2 linked regions of the Vallitalea longa genome follow. Each later gene encodes a partner of the first gene's protein in a complex. Links are inferred from orthologs where the notes say so. Each region holds a gene or a part of one and is shown in the gene's direction. Other genes may lie near its edges. The genes, in order: smc and QMG30_RS13230.

The links.
Region 2: the proteins of smc (region 1) and QMG30_RS13230 are in contact, whole or in part, in a crystal structure (PDB 3ZGX), measured with the Bacillus subtilis proteins. The link is inferred for Vallitalea longa from one-to-one orthologs.

The regions. Positions count from the first base shown.
Region 1 is NZ_BRLB01000020.1:69,752-80,295, forward strand. Bases 4,081-8,184 are described here. They hold smc (chromosome segregation protein SMC), read left to right. Parts: upstream 4,081-4,423; coding sequence 4,424-7,984; downstream 7,985-8,184. Other genes in these bases: rnc (ribonuclease III), read left to right, coding at 4,081-4,113. Outside these bases: QMG30_RS21195 (acetate/propionate family kinase), read left to right, coding at 1-1,086; QMG30_RS21200 (YceD family protein), read left to right, coding at 1,220-1,720; rpmF (50S ribosomal protein L32), read left to right, coding at 1,736-1,912; phosphate acyltransferase PlsX, read left to right, coding at 2,104-3,105; acpP (acyl carrier protein), read left to right, coding at 3,130-3,366; more of rnc, read left to right, coding at 3,427-4,080; signal recognition particle-docking protein FtsY, read left to right, coding at 8,292-9,251; YlxM family DNA-binding protein, read left to right, coding at 9,377-9,748; ffh (signal recognition particle protein), read left to right, coding at 9,776-10,544. UniProt on the Bacillus subtilis protein: Required for chromosome condensation and partitioning.
Region 2 is NZ_BRLB01000007.1:202,763-212,139, reverse strand. The notes cover bases 5,736-8,672. They hold QMG30_RS13230 (segregation and condensation protein A), read left to right. Parts: upstream 5,736-6,797; coding sequence 6,798-7,547; downstream 7,548-8,672. Other genes in these bases: QMG30_RS13220 (D-alanyl-D-alanine carboxypeptidase family protein), read left to right, coding at 8,386-8,672; scpB (SMC-Scp complex subunit ScpB), read left to right, coding at 7,738-8,313; QMG30_RS13235 (site-2 protease family protein), read left to right, coding at 6,171-6,764; QMG30_RS13240 (transglutaminase-like domain-containing protein), read left to right, coding at 5,736-5,774. In the rest of the region: QMG30_RS13245 (hypothetical protein), read left to right, coding at 2,055-4,580; more of QMG30_RS13240, read left to right, coding at 5,148-5,735; more of QMG30_RS13220, read left to right, coding at 8,673-9,377. UniProt on the Bacillus subtilis protein: Participates in chromosomal partition during cell division. May act via the formation of a condensin-like complex containing Smc and ScpB that pull DNA away from mid-cell into both cell halves.

The DNA.
Region 1 (10,544 bases):
ATTGATGGTTCAAGAATCAAACATACTAAGATTGGTGAAGATACTGTAATTATAAATGGGGATATGCCAAGTCATAAAGACGCTGTTCAATATGTTATTGATGCGTTAATTTCAAAAGATCATGGCGTAATCAAGAGTATGGATGAAATCAATGCGGTTGGACATAGAATTGTACATGGTGGAGAAGAATTTGCAAGTTCAACAGTTTTAACTAAAGAGGTAATTGAAGCTGTTGAGAAGTGTTCTGACTTAGCTCCTTTACATAATCCAGCTAACTTGATTGGTATAGATGCATGTAAACATATCATGCCTAATGTACCTATGGTAGGGGTGTTTGATACTGCTTTCCATCAAACAATGCCAGCAAAAACTTATTTATATGCGTTACCATATGAATATTATAGAAAATACAAATTAAGAAGATACGGATTCCATGGTACATCTCATAAATACGTTTCTAACAGAACTGCTGAATTCTTAGGTAGAGATATCAAAGATATGAAAATCGTAGTTTGTCACTTAGGTAATGGTGCTAGTGTTTGTGCTGTAGATGGTGGAAAATCAGTAGATACAAGTATGGGACTTACTCCTCTAGAAGGATTGGTTATGGGAACTAGATCAGGAGATATGGACCCAGCAATCGTTCAATTCCTAGCTGATAAAGAAGGATTATCAATTGATGAAATTAATACTATTTTAAATAAAAAATCAGGTGTTCTTGGTATTTCAGAAATATCAAGTGACTTCAGAGATTTAGAAAATGCTATAGAAGAAGGAAATGAAAGAGCAAGACTTACAATGGATGTATTTTCATACAGAGTCGCTAAATACATTGGAGCTTATGCTGCTGCAATGAATGGAATCGATGCTATCGCATTTACAGCTGGACTTGGTGAAAATAATGCGGAAGTAAGAGAAGAAATATGTGCATACCTTACTTTTTTAGGTGTTGAAGTAGATAAAGAAGCTAATAAATGTAGAGGCGTTGAAAAAGACATATCTACTAAAGATGCTAAAGTTAAAACAGTAGTAATCCCTACTGATGAAGAAATGACAATTGCCAGAGAAACTGCTAGACTTATTTAATTAAACTGAGTAACATGCATATTCTACCATAATTTTGTTAAAAATGTTGACAAAAGTATAATTGATATGTATAATTACATGTGGTTATTTTATACGTTTCCCTGTCAAAAAATAATATGATTGGGGTGTTGATATGAAGTTTAATTTAACTGATTTATTATCCAATGACCGGATGAATAAAAAGATATCTACTGATGTTAGCATCAATGAATTTAAATTTGGTGGAATTACTTACCGAACAGCTGATCTCGTTCATATTGACCTTGAGATTACTAATCTTGGGTACAAAGAAATTAAGGTGGAGGGATCGGTAAAAGGAACACTTAAGATTCCTTGTGATAGATGCATGGAAGAAGTAGATTATAAAGTCGAAACTAATTTTTCTAAAGACATCAAATTTGATGATGATAATGAAGAAAAAGTTCAGTATATTGATGGATACAATCTTGATTTAGAGAAATTAGCTTTAAATGAATTAATCATTGATTTACCTATGAAAGTATTATGTAGCGATACATGCAAAGGTATTTGTAATCAATGTGGAACTAATCTCAATAAGGGTACTTGTAACTGTGATAATAGTGAAATAGACCCTAGATTAGCTGTATTTAAAGATTTATTTAAAGAGTTTTAAGGAGGTGTCACAACAATGGCAGTACCAAAAAGAAAATCTTCAAAAGCTAGAAGAGACAAACGTAAAGCTAACTGGAAATTAACTGCACCTAATTTAGTAAAATGCAGTAAATGTGGGGAATTAGTTATGCCTCATAGAGTTTGTAAATCATGTGGAACATACAAGAATAAAGTAGTTATTGAAACTGAATAATTATAAGGCAGCTTACGCTGCCTTTAATTATTTAGCTACTTTGATAAATTTAGCAAGTTTGAATTATTAGAAAATAATATATATGATTACCTCAAATACGATTAGCTATTCTAGAAATTTTCAAATATATGTTGAAAATATGGTAAAAATTTAGTATAGTATTTTTAGAATGTAGATTAGAGGGTGTAATGATGCAAGAAATGATAACTGTTGCAGTTGATGCAATGGGTGGCGATAATGCCCCAAACGCAATAATTAAAGGCTGTATTGAATCAATAAATGATGATAGTCACATAAAGATTTATTTAGTGGGTAATAATATTATCATAAATGAACAACTAGCAAAGTACACATATAATAAAGAACAACTAGAGGTAGTAGATGCAAAAGAGATTATTGATACTTGTGAATCTCCTGTTATGGCTATTAGACGAAAAAAAGATTCTTCTTTAGTGAAAGCTTTTAATCTAGTGAAAGATAAGAAAGCAAATGCTTTAGTATCTGCTGGTAGTACTGGAGCTATACTTGCTGGAGGAACTTTTATAGTAGGCAGAATCAAGGGAATCGAAAGACCTGCTCTTGCTCCACTAATTCCTAATAAAAAGGGAGTGTCATTACTGATTGACTGTGGTGCCAATGTAGATTCAAAAGCAAGTTATTTAGTTCAATATGCTAAAATGGGTTCTATCTACTTTGAGAATGTGATGGGAGTGAAGAATCCAAAAGTTGCATTAGTTAACATTGGTGAAGAAGAGTCCAAAGGGAATAACTTAGTGAAAGAAGCTTATTCTTTACTAAAGAATGAGGATATCAATTTTATAGGTAATATCGAAGCTAGAGAAATACCTGAAGGAAAAGCTGATGTTCTTGTATGTGATGCTTTTGTTGGTAACATCATTTTAAAGTATACTGAAGGATTTGCCTTAACTTTGTTCAGTATGCTAAAAAAACATTTATTGAAAAATTTCAGATCGAAAATTGGAACATTATTACTAAAGCCAGCTTTAAAAGATTTTAAGAAAAGTTTTGATTATACTGAGTATGGTGGAGCACCATTACTTGGTTTGGAAGGTTTAGTTGTTAAGACACATGGTAGTTCAGATTCAAAAACGATTAAGAATACAATATTGCAATGTAAAAAGTTTTCTGACCAACAAATTAATGATAAAATAAAAGAAAACATAAAAATCTAATTAATAAAAAAGGGGGCAAATTAAATGGAATTTGAAAAATTGGTTTCAATTATATCTGAATTTACAAATGTGGATGAATCACAAATCACAAAAGATACAAAATTCGTTGATGATTTGAATGTTGATTCATTGGACTTAGTTCAAATAATTATGGCTCTAGAAGAAGAATTTGATATTGAGATTGATAATGAGCAGGCAGAAAAGATTGTAACAGTAAATGATGCAGTCGAAGCAATAAATTCTCAAATTAATAACGACTAATGGAAGCCCTTACAACAAGGGCTTTGCTTTTAGATAACCATAACGAAGGAGGAGAACATATTGAGAAATAAATACAAAAATTTAAACGACTTTCAAAAGATTATCAATTATAAGTTTAAAAATGTAAAATTATTATCTCAAGCATTAACACACAGTTCATATGCTAATGAACACAAAATGTCTAAATTTGAAAACAATGAAAGACTAGAATTTTTAGGTGATGCAGTTCTTGAAATCGTAACAAGTGATTTTTTATTCAGAAAATATACTGATATGCTGGAAGGCGAATTAACTAAATTTCGGGCTAGTATTGTATGTGAACCAACATTAGCTAATTTCTCCAATGAAATAAAATTAGGAGAATACATTAGACTAGGTAAGGGTGAAGAAAATTCTGGAGGTAGATTTAGAGCATCAGTTTTATCAGATGCAGTAGAGTCATTGATAGGGTCTATATATCTAGACGGTGGACTAGAATCTGCTAGACAGTTTATTCTAACTACATTATTGAATGATGTTGAAAAAAGAAAATTATTTATCGATAGTAAAACCCATCTACAAGAGATCATACAAAAAACTAGTGAAGAACCAATTGAATACATAATAGTTAAGGAAAAGGGACCTGATCATAATAAATTATTTATGGTAGAGGTAAGACATGAAGGAAAAGTGATAGGTTATGGAAGAGGTAGAAGTAAAAAGTCTGCTGAACAAGATGGAGCGTATGATGCGATTAAGAATATCTAATTATATTCAATTGACAGTGTACAATTGACAACTATCAAAAAGAAATTTGAGTTAATAATTGTCCATTGTTCATTGCCAATCAATTTACATTATAGTTAAACATGACATAATTTGAATAAAAATGCTAGACACTTCTCTTGAAAAAATATTAGTGCAGGACAATACCTAATTGTTCTGCACTAAAAAAGCAACTACGTGATTTATTCTCATCTTATAGGAAAATCCTATTTTGTTCTGGAGAATATTTCTAATGCTCCTATTCCATATGTTGAAAGTAAAAATTTCCTGTAGTACAAGAAAAGGAGATAATATGTACTTAAAAAACGTTGAATTACAAGGATTCAAATCCTTTGCTAATAAGATTAATTTTGAATTTAATGAAGGAATAACAGGAATTGTTGGTCCTAATGGTAGCGGTAAGAGTAACATAGCAGATGCTGTACGTTGGGTTTTAGGTGCTCAAAGTGCTAAACAGCTAAGAGGTTCTAAAATGGAAGATGTTATTTTTGCAGGTACTGAAAACAGACGCCCTGTGGGATATTCCCAAGTAGATATAACTATAGATAATCATGATAAAAGAATGGCTATCGACTATTTGGAAGTAACCATATCAAGAAGGGTTTATCGTTCTGGTGAAAGCGAATTCTATATTAACAAAACACCATGTAGATTAAAAGACATTCATGAGTTGTTTTTAGATACAGGAGTAGGTAAAGAAGGATATTCTATTATTGGACAGGGTCAGATAGATAAAATTTTAAGTACTAAACCAGAAGACAGAAGAGACTTATTTGATGAAGCTGCTGGAATAGTTAAATTTAAGAGAAGAAAATCCGAAGCTTATAAAAAATTAGAAGAAGAAAAACAAAATCTTCTTAGGATAAATGACATTATAACAGAACTTGATAGTCAAAAAGGCAATTTGGAAGGACAAGCAGAAATAGCTAAGAATTACCTTCAGTTAAAAGAAGAATTAAAAAAACATGAAGTCAACATATTCATAACTGAATTTGAAAGATTAGATAAAAATATAAATGAAATAAGTGAAAAAGAAAAAAATGTTAATGAAGAAATTAATACAGTCAACAACAAATACGAAGAGATAAAATTGAAATATAATGAAATCAATACTTCTATACAGGATATGGGTAAGGAAATTGATACTAAGAAAGATGAAATTGCTGAAAATAATCTAGAAAAAGAGAGAATAGAAAACAATATTAACATTAATAACGAGCGTATTAGTTCCATAAGTGAATCGAATAATCGAATACAACAAAATATAAATCAATTGAATACTAAGAGTCAAGTTAATGTTGCTGATATAAAAGAGACAGATGAAGAAATAGTCAATCTGAAATCTCATATTGAATCATTAAACAAACAGTTAGTGGAGAAAGAACAAGAATGTACAGATGTATCTAATGAAATTGTAAGCAATGAAACTATGATTGAAGAAATTAAGACCAATATCATAGAAAGACTTAATGAGATAACGGTAGTAAAGAGTAAAATCCAAAGATATAGTACGATGCTAGAGAATATAGAAAACAGAAAAAATTTCTTGACTGATAAAATTAATAAAGTACATAATGACCAAACTGTTTTGAATGATAAAAAAGAGCAGTTGGAACAAAATATAAATGTTGCGCAAGAAGACTTAGTGTCTATAAAAAAACAATCTTCATCAACGGTTGAAAAAATAAAAGAGATTAATGAGCAAAAACATAATATAGATGACAAATTAAATATCCTTAATAAGGAAATCAATCAATACAAATCTAAATACAATGCTCTTAATGATATAACTGAACATTATGAAGGCTATAATTATAGTATAAGAAAAGTTATGGAGCATAAGACTAATAACAATATAGATTCAGTTCTTGGTGTAGTAGCTGATATTATTAAAGTCGATAAAAAATACGAAATAGCTGTAGAGACAGCTCTTGGTGGTGGTGTTCAGAACATTATTACAAAAGATGAAGAAACCGCTAAGAGAATGATTAATTATCTAAAGGCCAATAAATATGGTAGAGCTACTTTTTTGCCTTTGACTAGTATTAGAACTAGCAGAAACTATAATCCTATCACCAATGAAAAAGGGTTTATCGGCTATGGTAATGAATTAGTCATGTATGATGATATGTATGACAATATAATAAAATATCTTTTGGGAAGAGTAGTCATAGTTGATAATATTGATAATGCGGTTAGGCTAGCCAGAAAGTATAATTACAAATTGAAGATAGTTACACTTTCAGGGGAAGTATTAAATCCAGGTGGTTCGTTAACAGGAGGAAGTTACAAGAACAAAGCTAATAATTTCCTTTCCCGAAAAAGAGAATTGGACGAATATAAGCTTAGAATACAAGAATGTACAAGACAGTACAAGACTACCACTGAAAAACGTGAAGAAATAGTTGCGGAAAAAAATAGACTTTCCGTTAAATCCAAAGAATTGATTTCTAATGAGCATAATCTTAATATCAGATTGAATTCATTACAAATAAATCTTAATCAGATTGAAAAAGATACCGAAAAACTGCAACAAGAAATTAATGACAGTAAAGTAGAATTTGATGAATTGAATTCTCAGAACCAAGAACTAACTGCAACTACAGAAAAATATAATGAAGAGTTAAATGGTACTGAAAATGAAAATACTGATGCAGAAGATAAGGTTATAAGTTTAACACAAATAATTCAAGAAAAAAAAGCAGTAAAAGATTCTTTATCTGATGAAATAACTAATGTGAAAATAGAATTGACATCTACAAGACAAAAATTGAATAGTTCTCAAGATAATATCGACAGATTGAAAAAAGAGCTAGAAGATATCAAAGAACAAAAAGATGAATTTATAGTAGAGTCACAAAACAATAAACAGGATATTGAATCAAAGATTAAACTTATAAATGATTATAAAGAACAAATAGAAGTCATAATTGATAAAATCAAGGCTATGGAAAATGAACTTAATCAACTAAATAAGAACAAAGAAGAATTATCAGCAAAACAGAACTCGTTATTTAGTGATAGAGAGAACTTAAGTGAAAAATCCAAGTTATTAGAAAAAGAGATCATGAGGCTTCAAAATTATAGAACTAAATATGAACTACAAAAAGAAAATACAACCAATTACATGTGGGAAGAATATGAATTGACTTTTAACATGGTTAATGAATATCGAGATGACCTTGGAAGCATAACCCAACTAAAAAGCAAAGTCAAAGAACTAAAAAGTAAAATCAAAGAATTGGGAGATGTGAATGTTAATTCTATAGAAGAATATAGAGAAGTAATAAATAGATTCAACTTCTTATCTGAACAAAAAGAAGACTTGATAGTGGCTAAAGAGAAGTTAATAGGTATTATCAGTGAACTTGATAAAGAAATGATTAAACAGTTCAAGTTGAAATTTAAAGATATACAATCACAATTTGACCTAGTATTCAAGGAACTTTTTGGTGGAGGAAAAGGGTTATTATATCTAGTAGATGAAGACAACATACTAGAATCAGGAATTAATATTATAGCACAACCTCCAGGTAAGAAATTACAGAGTATGATGCTTTTATCCGGTGGAGAAAGAGCATTTACCGCAATAGCTTTACTATTTGCCATACAAAGGTTAAAACCTTCTCCATTCTGTGTTCTTGATGAGATAGAGGCAGCACTTGATGATGCTAATGTAGAAAGATTCGCGAAATATTTACAGAAACTTTCAACTAAAACACAGTTTATCATTATTACGCATAGGAGAGGTACAATGGAAGCAGCAGATGCATTATATGGTATTACTATGCAAGAAAAAGGTATATCCACACGAGTATCTGTGAAACTCATTGAAAGTGAATTAACAGGATAAAGACAAAAAATGTAAAACAGCTGTTTACAAATATTTAGGAGGAAATATGGGCTTATTTAACTGGAAAAAAAATAAAGCAAAAAAAGCAGAGAAGGAAAAAGAGATAGAAAAAGACAATTTAATCAACGATGATATAAATGAACAAGAAAATGTTGATATTGAAGAACAGCAACAATTAGAACAAGAAAATATATCAAACGAAGAACATCAATCTATAGAACAAGAAGATATATCAAATGAAGAACAGAGCTTACAAGATGTGAATACTGATGTAATTGAAGAACAAGTAATTGAAGAGGATACCAACATGGAGGATCAAAATGATACTCCAGAAGAAGAAAAAGGTAAAAATAAAAAAGGATTCTTTGGTAAACTAGTAAAAGGATTGACTAAAACAAGAAATAATATCTTAGGTTCAGTCGATCAAGTACTTAATTCTTTTACCAAGATAGATGAAGACTTCTATGAAGAGCTGGAAGAAGCACTGATTATAGCTGATCTAGGTGTAAATACTGCTATTAAGATTATGGAAGACTTAAAGTCAAAAGTGAAAGAACAGAAAATTAAAGATACAGCTCAAGTTAGAGAATTACTCATGGAAGAATTAAAGCAATTGATGAAAAACGATGGTGACATTTATGATTTTACTGAAAAGAAATCAGTCGTTTTAGTAATTGGGGTTAATGGCGTAGGTAAAACTACTACTATCGGTAAATTAGCTCACCAGTATAAAGATAATGGTAAAAAAGTCATATTAGCTGCGGCTGATACATTTAGAGCTGCTGCCATAGACCAATTAGCTGAGTGGTCCAATAGAGCAGGGGTTGAACTTATATCACAACAAGAAAATTCTGATCCTGGAGCAGTCGTTTTTGATGCTGTACAAGCTGCAAAAGCAAGAAATTCAGATATTCTCATATGTGATACAGCAGGAAGACTCCATAATAAAAAGAATTTGATGGAAGAGTTAAGAAAGATATTTAAGATTATAAACAGAGAATATTCTGAAGCGCATAAAGAAGTATTACTAGTCCTTGACAGTACTACAGGACAAAATGCTCTTCAACAAGCTAAACAATTCAAAGATATAGCTGATATCACTGGAATTGTGCTTACTAAACTCGATGGAACAGCAAAAGGTGGTATAGCTATCGCTATCCAAACGGAACTTAATATTCCAGTAAAATATATTGGTGTCGGAGAAGGAATTGATGATCTACAGAAATTTGATTCAGATGATTTTGTTAATGCTCTTTTTGACCAATAAATGACTTTATTCTTTTATGAAATATAAAATTATTATTAATTATGATAAATAACTTGACAACCATTACTGAATATCATATAATACCATCTGTAAAGTAATTAACCTTTACAGGTGGTGATTTAATTTTGAGTAATATTTTTAAGAAAACATTACTATATGATTTTTATGGTGAATTATTAACTAAGCACCAAAAAGGAATATATGAATTATATCATTTGAACGATTTATCTTTGGGAGAAATATCGGAACAGCTGGAAATTAGCAGACAAGGTGTTTATGATACATTAAAGAGATGTGATAGGCAACTTGAAAATTATGAAAACAAGTTACAGCTAGTTGATAAGTTTTTGATTAACAAACAGAATATCGAAAAGATCTATAGTGATGCAAGTGAAATTTTGGATGAATTGAGAAGTAGTGACCAGACTAAAAAAGAAATAGTAGATAAAATAGTTAATATACAGAAGACTTGCAATAGGATAATAGAAGAGTTGTAGATAATCTATAGAGTGGGAGGTTAGTTTATGGCATTTGAAAGTTTAACAGATAAATTTCAGAATATATTTTCTACCCTTAAGAAAAAAGGAAAACTTAATGAGCAAGATGTTAAAGCAGCTCTAAGAGAAGTTAAATTGGCATTACTAGAAGCAGATGTTAACTTTAAGGTTGTTAAAAAGTTTGTCAATACCATAAAAGAAAGAGCTGTCGGACACGAAGTTATGGAAAGCTTGACTCCGGGTCAACAGGTTATTAAGATTGTTAATGAAGAATTGATTAAATTGATGGGGGAAGAAAAAGCAGATTTGACTTTTTCAAAAGAGCCTCCAACAGTATATATGATGGTTGGTTTACAAGGAGCAGGTAAAACAACTACAACTGCTAAACTTGCAGGTAAACTCAAAAAAAGTGGGAAAAAACCTCTATTGGTTGCTTGTGATGTATATAGACCAGCAGCCATAAAACAACTACAAGTTGTTGGAGGACAGATAGATGTCCCTGTATTCACGATGGGAGACAAAAACAAGCCAGTCAATATTGCAAAAGCAGCTATTGAGTTTGCCGAAAAAAATGACAACAATGTTATTATTATTGATACGGCTGGTAGACTTCATATAGATGAAGACATGATGAATGAATTGATTGAAATAAGAGATACCATTAAGCCACAGGAAATATTATTGGTTGTAGATGCTATGACTGGACAAGATGCTGTCAATGTAGCTGAGAACTTTAATGAAAAAATAGGTGTTGATGGTGTAATCTTAACCAAATTGGATGGTGACACTAGAGGTG
Region 2 (9,377 bases), on another replicon or contig:
CTTTACTTCTCTTATCCTCCATACCAAGAGATAGTTAATGATAAAGTTCAAGTGAAAAAAATATTACCTGGGATCGCAATTTATGAAGATGATAAAGGAGTAACTAAATTTATTATTACGGATGAAGAAGATAATAGAATATCAGATAATATAAGAGAACTGGAAGGTACAAGTATTAAAGATGTATTAATCCTACCTCATAGTATAGTAGTGCTAAAAGCTAATGGAAGTGTAGAATCCAGTGGATATATTTGTAAAGATGGTCATTATGAATACAAACTTGATTCAAAATGGTCAAATATGAAAAAAATTATTTATAGGAGAAATGTACTGTATGGATTAAAGAAGAGTGGTGATGTTATTAGGACAGGAGTGTATGACTCATATGGTATCGGAAATATTTACTATGATAATGAATATTATAAGTCAAATATAGTAGACATGTATACTAATAGAAGCTATATACATTTTATTAAAGAAGGTGATGATATGGAAGATATAGATGAAATCATTACCAATGGTCAAAGTGAACTTATATATTTAAAAAAAGGTGATAAATATTATGTGTCAGGTAAATTAATGGATTTGGATTATCCTGTTAAACAAATAATACCTGTAGACTATTATGAAGTTCTAGTCATTAAACCAGACAATTCTTTTTATGTGATTGAAATAGATAGTAGAGAATTACAAAGAGAAAATAGATATGAAGATGAACGGGTAAGTGATATTTATAACGTTGGCAAAATTAAAAGTATTGCCATGATTCGTGAGAATAATGTATGGATACAAGGTACAGAAGATGATTTTTACCTTAGAAATAGTTATACAGACAGAACAGAATCAAGATATATAAAAATTGATGATATCGATCACATAATAAATAGTACTACTAATGATGATATAATCATTGTTATGAAAAATGGGAAAAGACATTCTTTTCTTAATAGAGACACCTATTCCAATAATTATGAAAAGACAATGAAAGAATTAGAAATTCCATCCGATGCCAAAAATTACTTTATCAATAATTTAGGAAAAGGATATATGCTACAAGATAACAATTATTACTCCAGTATTACAGATTATGAAAATAAACATTATGATTACCGTGAAGATGATTATGTATACGATACCAAAAAAAAGAATGGTAAATTTGATAAAATAATATCAGATTATAATTTTGCTATATATCTAAAAGACGGCAAAGCAGATGTAGAAGGTGGTTCACGTGTACAAGAGAATTTTGGTAGTATAGCATCATATGATGATATAAAAGATATAATAAAAATAAGGGTATACGATTATTACAGAATATTATTTATAATAAGAGAGAACTATATCTCGTATAAACGTGAGCATAAAGATGATGACTTTCCTGAAGGTCTAAAAAATTACAATGACTTTAGAAAGAAAGATATTGTCAAATATCTTGTAAACGTTGAAAAAGGTACTGATATATCAGAAGATGCCGAAGATAATATACACCTATATGGACTATCAAAAGACGGTAACCTATATAGAACAGATAAATCTCCAGGTTTAAAACTAATTGCATCAAAGGTTCAAGATATATTTAGACTAGAGGATGAAATAATTTATCTCTTTGAAGATGGTACTCTTAGTAAATATGGAGATGGCAAAAAATACGAAAAATATGAGGGTATGTTTATTACCCCACAATTCATTACTCTAAAATTAAAAGGAACAGACACAAAAGTATCAATAAGTAAAATAGGTGCACAAACAGATTATATAGGTAAACTAAGAGAAAAGGTAGACTATACAATGCCTTTAGGAAAGACACAAATACATTTAGGCGAACATGTCAATGGTGGTAAGAAGTTTATGTACAAGATATTCTCCAAAGACGAGAATTCAATAGAAGAGATATTATACAATCAACCTATTGACAGGACTTGGAAAGAAGTAAAAAACTTAGACCTTATACAAGCAGAAAAAGATTATTATATTGGTGTTGTAGAAGTTGATATCTATGATAGAGTTATTCGTTATAGTACCATGAAAGCCAAATCAGAATAGAAGGTGGACCAATGAAAAAAACAAAGATTATCTCATATTTATTAACATGGTTATGTATATTAGGGTATTTTTGTTCTAATTCAGTAACTTTGATGGCTGCTAGCTCTATTAAACCTACAATATACACACAGCAAAACAATTGTACAATAGGAAATAATGAAAAATTAAGAGTTCATGTTAATACAAGATGTTCAGTATATCTATATAGCGTAAAATATCCTGATGTGGAATCATCCTCAGACCTTAGTAGAAAGGGTAAATACATAAAAAGATGTACCTCTGGAGGTTTTTATGATATTACTTTAAAGGATGTACCTGATGGTTGCTATAGGTTATATGCAAAAACTTCATCATATGGCTATAACAACAATAATATATCATTACCTTCCAAAACCATAGTCCAAGTAGACAACACCAAACCAGAAGTAGTAGACATAAATGTAAATGACAATGAAGTGAAACTCTACTATAACGATACAATAAGTCCAAAAACCAAAGGCAATAACTTCTACTTGCAAAAAGTATTCAATGCTTCATCATCCGTATGCGTTATATCCGATGAAGATATGGTTGATTACGAACTGATATTTGATGATTACGAATCAGACAGTAAATACACCGATAGATTTGTATTCAGTAGTTTCGACAACTCAATGTTTACCAATACTAATGGAACTCCCAATATAATAGGGAAAAAAGTTACCGGTAAAAAAACTTTCCATGAAGTAGGAAAATACAAACTAGAATACCAGGCACAAGATAATCCAGTAACCAACAATAATAAAAACTTTGATGAATACAGAAAATGGAGTAATAAAAACAATGTTAATCTATTAGTACATAGAAGACCTATAGCCAACCTTACAGTTAACTATGCCCCTAGTAAAGATAAATCACGTCTATTGATAGACAACATGAACGGTAGTGGTTATGACCTAGATCACATGGATATGTCCAATAAAGGAATAACAGGGGAACGTTACGAGTGGAAAAAAGTTGGTGAAAAAGACTATCGCATGGGTAGAATACCAACGGATCTACCTGGTACAGACTCCAACGGTATCAAAATAGAATATATCATAAGATACAGAGTAAAAGACATAGAAGGGGCTTGGAGCCTACCTGTAACATTCACTATGTCAGTAGAACCTAAACTCATACTTAACGCTAAGCTAAAAACCTATAAAACAGACTTCTCACTAGACTCTATACCTGCTAGTGAATCACTAGTACTATTTGACACAACAACTAGCTATAACAAAAGAAACCTTCTGGATATGAGTATGTATTATTATGGTAGCTGCAAGACTGATAAAATAAAAAAAGACAGTACTTATTCTGCTACAAAAGATGGAATGACTTACACTTGGAGAGATACCAAATATAAGATTCCAGAAACACTAAAAGACGGAAGATACAAATTTATTGTTAATGCAACAGATTATAATAATTCAGCTGTAAAGGATACTAAAGAGTTTAATGTCAGAGTAAAAACACCTGTAGACTTAATCCCAACCATAGAAAGGCAGATTACCTATGACAAAGAAACCCTTATAGAAGCTACAACCAGTAAATATGTTAACAATGTAAGAGTTGCTTTATTCAATGGTACTGGTTATGCTTGCACTAAAGACTTAAAATTATCAAGAACATATGGAGGTAAGAAGTACTGGAAACTCAAGTATACAGAAACCAGAAAAAACATAAGTAACAATGAGTATACTGCGAAATTCACAGCAACAACCCCTAATCATAACAGTGAAACCCGGTACAAAACATTCACCTATATTAAAAATACTCCTCCAACAGTTAAAATACTATCAATTAAACCAACTTACATTTATGAAGGAGATAATGTTTCTCTGAAAATATTGATGAATGACATTGATAAGGATACACTTGAATTACATGTCAAACTTACTAGAATAATACCAATCAAAAGAACCATAGAATCAGATACTTATACTGTCAATTATTATAATTACAATCAAAAACCATTTATAACTGACTACAATAATCTAGAAATAGGTGAATACGAAGTGCTAATAACCGTTGATGACAAGAACGGAGGTACCGCCAAGACTTCATGTATATTAAAAGTTAATGACTTAACTATAAGTGGTAAGGTAAATCATACAATCAAGTGGAATGAAAACAGGATAAAATACAATCAATCCATTAGTGGTACAGATGATTCTCCAAGGAATATCGATACTTTCTGGTCAGGTGAAAGATTTATGTTAGCCGCAGATACAACACTAATTAATAGTAAGAGTTCTGTAAAAGCACAATCTGTATTCGTTGAGATTCTAGCACAATCCACACCTATTAATATATATTTAAACAATGATAGTAGCTCAAAATGGTCAGGAGAATTATGGAATAATGATATGATACATAAATGGGGTAGAAATAAACCAGAAGAGCTAATCTTCCGATTTACTGTAAAATACAGTAATGGACATAGAGAGCAGGATGATATGACCATTACAATTGATGATATAGATGAATACTGGAGATATCATAGAAAATTTTAAAAATAGTAATATTTACCATTATTAATTAATATGGTATAATATATTTGAGAGGGTAATCAATAGTCGGGCAGTATTGACCGAATTATTCTGTAAATCGTAAAGCATACGAAAGTATGTGACACAAAGCTATAGGGTCTAAGGCTTAATTTAAGCTATGACAGCCAGTTACCAGAGGAAGACTTTGATTACCTAGTAATCAGATCTTTTCTCGAAGTGGCAAATTCAGTGAAAGCTGAAGACGCAAAACTATAGGGCCTAAGTCAGAGATGATATGGTAGCCAGTTACCGAAAGAGAAGTTTCATTACTTTTCTTTCCCACGAATAATGGCAAACCTACCGTGAGGTAGGGACGCAAAACTATAGGGTCTTCGTAAGAAGATAGCCAGGTGCCGAAGGGAGAGTTACAAACTGAAAAAAATAGTATTATCTTTTATAGTTGCTTTTATCTTTGTAGCATTAACTGGAGTAACAGTATGTGCAAAAAGTGAAATTATAAAGGCCAATACTGATAACGGCACAGTAAGCATCAATTATGATGCTACTAATTATTCTGACTTAAAAGTTGTCGTGAAAAAAGGTTCGGATAGATATACCTATAACCTTAATTCATCAAATGAAGAGCTACCATTACAGATGGGCAACGGTGAGTATACTGTAGGAATATATAAAAAATCAGATGGAAATAAATATAAATTATTAACATCTAGTAAAGTACATATTGATTCAAATAAGAATGCAGTATTCTTGGCAAGTGTTCAGAATGTACATTGGACAAGCAATTCAAAGGCAGCTATTCTAGCTAAAGAACTTACTAAAAACACCAAGACTGATAGAGAGAAAGTAGAGATTATCTACGATTATATTATTGATAATGTCTCATATGATTATGAAAAAGCAAATAATGTTAGTAGTAAATATTTACCTTCAACTAGCTTAACATTATCTAGTGAAAAAGGAATATGCTACGATTATGCTTCTCTATTTGCGGTTATGTTAAGAAGCATAAACATTCCAACAAAGCTTATTCATGGAGATAGTAATTTTACTTCTGCCTATCATGCTTGGAATGAAGTTCTTGTAGAAAATGAATGGATAGTTGTAGACACTACCGTGGATGCATCATTAAAATCAGAAGGTTTGAAAGTATCTTTTGAGAAACAATCTTCAGATTATAATGTTAAAATGGTATTTTAATAATGAATAATATTTGATCCCTCTCATATTAAGTATATAAAATTTATTCAATAATTAAGTTTGTGCTTTATTGAATTCCAATAAATAAAAACAATATAATCTATTTACAATTTCAAATATGTTGAAGTTATCTTTAATAAACTTCTAAGATAGAAAACATTAGCTTGATTGAAATTCCCAATCTGAATCAATATTCTTTAAAAATACATCAATAAATAAATACATCCAAAGTACTTTTAGGTTATAGCTAGAGCAATTAAGTTTTACTTGTTAAAAAATTATAGGTAAATATAAGTAGAAATTCTTTACATAGAAAAAAGAAATTTCAAGTATTGCTTGAAATTATAACCAATTATTAGTACAATATCTTATAGAATGAAAAACGAGGTGTAATACATGGAAGTAATAGAATTTCTAATAGACATAGTTATAAGTTTTGTTTGTGCAGTCATAGTTGTGTGTGTTCATGAATATCCTAGGATTATTTGCTATAAATATTTGGTTCACCCATTATACAAAAAAGAAACAAAGGTTTCATTTAATCCTATAAAATATATGGATCCTTTTGGGATAATATCATTTGTTTTTCTAGGAGTAGGATGGCAGAAACCTTTTAGTTTTAATACTGGAAGACTAAGAGATAAAAAGAAAGGTCTTATATCAATAACATTAATTGGGTTATTATGTAATTTATTAATGATGACAATAATGATACCCATTTATTTTGCAGTAAGAGGGCAAAATGGTTATTTAGATGGTTTTATAAGTTCTTTAATGGTCTATAATTTAGCAATCGTTATTGTTAATGTATTACCTGTACCGCCTTTTGATATGGTGAAGATAATTCAGGCATTAAATCCACAAACATACTTTAAATTTGTTCAATACGAGAAAGTGATTCAAGCATTATTTATATTAGTACTTGCAGCTGGAGTTTTAAGCAGTATTACAGAAACAGTTATAAATAGTATACTTAATGCAATTATTTAGTATGATTACAATAATTAAGAGAGGATTTTTTGATTGAGTATTCCTGTTAAATTAGAAGTATTTGAAGGGCCTTTAGATCTATTATTACATCTTATAGATAAACATAAATTAAATATCTATGATATACCGATAGTAATTGTTACAGATCAGTTTCTTGATTATATAAAAAAGCTTGAAGAAAAAAATATGGAAATCATGAGTGAATTTATTGAAATGGCGGCAACTTTGATTAATATAAAATCAAAAATGTTATTACCAGTAGAAAAAAAAGAAGACGAAGTAGAAACGGATCCTAGAGAAGAATTAGTGAATAAATTGATTGAATATAAGAAATTCAAATATATTAGAGATAAATTGAAAGTTAGACAGATGGATGCAAAAAAGGTGATATTCAAAGAACCCACTATTCCAGCTGAAATAATTAATTATGAAGAGAAAATAGAAGCTAGTCAAATACTATCTAATATAGATTTGTCAATGATTTATAACATATTTCAGTCTGTAATGAAAAAACAACATAACAAAATAGACCCTATAAGAAGTGATTTTGGTGAAATTGTTAAAGAAGAGTATACCGTAAACGACAAGATAGAATATATAATAGATTTATCGAAACAATATCAAACGATAAGTTTTAGAGATGTTCTTGAGAGCCAAGTTTCTCGAATAGAGATAATTGTAACTTTTCTTGCAGTTTTGGAATTAATAAAAATGGGCAGAATATCTATTATGCAGAAAGAAATATTTGATGATATTATAATTAAATACAAAGAATCATGTTAGTTTGAAAATTTCTATATTCCTGAATACCTAAATAAATAGATTTTAGGGTTTGGGATATATTTATGTAACTATATTTGACATACAAAGTGGGGCTGTTAAATTAAATGATAGTACCTAAAATAGACTTCCCATATTAAAGTAATTTTAATTGGAATGTTGACTTAAGAAAGTTTAGATAGAGGGGAAGAGAATGCAGTTGAGCAAAATAGAGGCAATTATTGAATCCATATTATTTACTATGGGAGAAGCTGTAGAACTTGATAAAATTGCTGAAGTCATTGAACAAGACAAAAGAACAACTAAAAAAATAATGAATAACCTTATAGATAAATATGATAGTCCAGATAGAGGAATTACAATCATCAAGATTGATAATGCATATCAGATGTGTAGTAAAACACAATATTATGACTATATCAGAAAGATCAATAACAAAGCAAAGAATTATGTATTGACAGATGTACTTCTTGAAACATTATCCATAATTGCATATAAACAACCTATTACTAAAGCTGAAGTGGAGAAAATAAGAGGTGTAAGTTCAGCTCATTGTATAAATAAACTTATAGAATATAATTTGGTATGTGAAAAAGGTAGAATGGATGCACCTGGTAGACCTATAATTTTTGGAACTACGCAAGATTTTTTAAGAAATTTTGGTTTTCAGTCAATAAATGAGCTACCTTTGATAGAAGAAGAAAAACTTTCATCAATACAAACAGAAGTACAAGAAGAAGTAAAAAAAGAATTAGAATCAGATAATTAGCAATAATTAGGAATAAAATAATCATTTTTCTTATAAATTATTATAAGGAATTTTATTAGAGAGATGATTATGATGAAGAAGATAACTAGCATAGTAGCATACATATTTATAGTTATTATAATATTCTCCAGTAATATGGTTTCAGCTAAAGAATCTAATAAAGAACCTGAAAAGTTATATGCTTATTCAGCTCTATTAATGGATAAAAAAACTGGAAGGGTATTATGGGAGAAAAAAGGTTTTGAAGAGAGAGCTATGGCAAGTACAACTAAGATTATGACTTGCATAATGGCTCTTGAGTCATGTGAACTTGATGAAATAGTAGAAGTGAGTGAAAAGGCTTCAAAAGCTCCAAAAGTAAAATTGTACATAAGGCCAGGGGAACAATACTATCTAGGAGATTTATTACATGCCCTAATGCTAGTATCGTCCAATGATGTGGCAATAGCAGTAGCTGAACATGTAGCCGGTTCTACAGAAAAATTTTGTAAATTAATGACTGCTAAAGCCAAAGAAATAGGGGCAATAAATACTTGTTATATAACACCAAATGGTCTTGATGCTGAAGGGCATCATACCACAGCATATGACTTGGCGCTAGTAACAAGATATGCACTTAATAATGAGATGTTTAATAAAATTATCAATACACCTTCAAAAAGTTTTTGTGAAATCAAAGAAGGCAGAAATTTTAACATAAATAATAAAAATTCTTTTTTGAACATGTATGATGGAGCTAATGGTGTAAAAACAGGTTTTACTTCCAAAGCAGGTTATTGTTTTGTGGGCTCTGCTAAACAAGAGGATCTAGAACTGATATCAGTAGTTTTAGCTTCTGGATGGCCTAATAACAAAACTTACAAATGGAGTGATACTAAAAAAATCATGAATTATGGATTTGACAATTTTGAAACTAGAACAGTATTGACTAGTAATAAACACGTTTGTCAGATTGGTGTTGATAAAGGAATTATTAAGGATATAGATGTATTGACATCAGATAATGTAGAAATAACATTGTCAGATGATGAAACAGTTGATATATTATATAATGTTGAACCTAA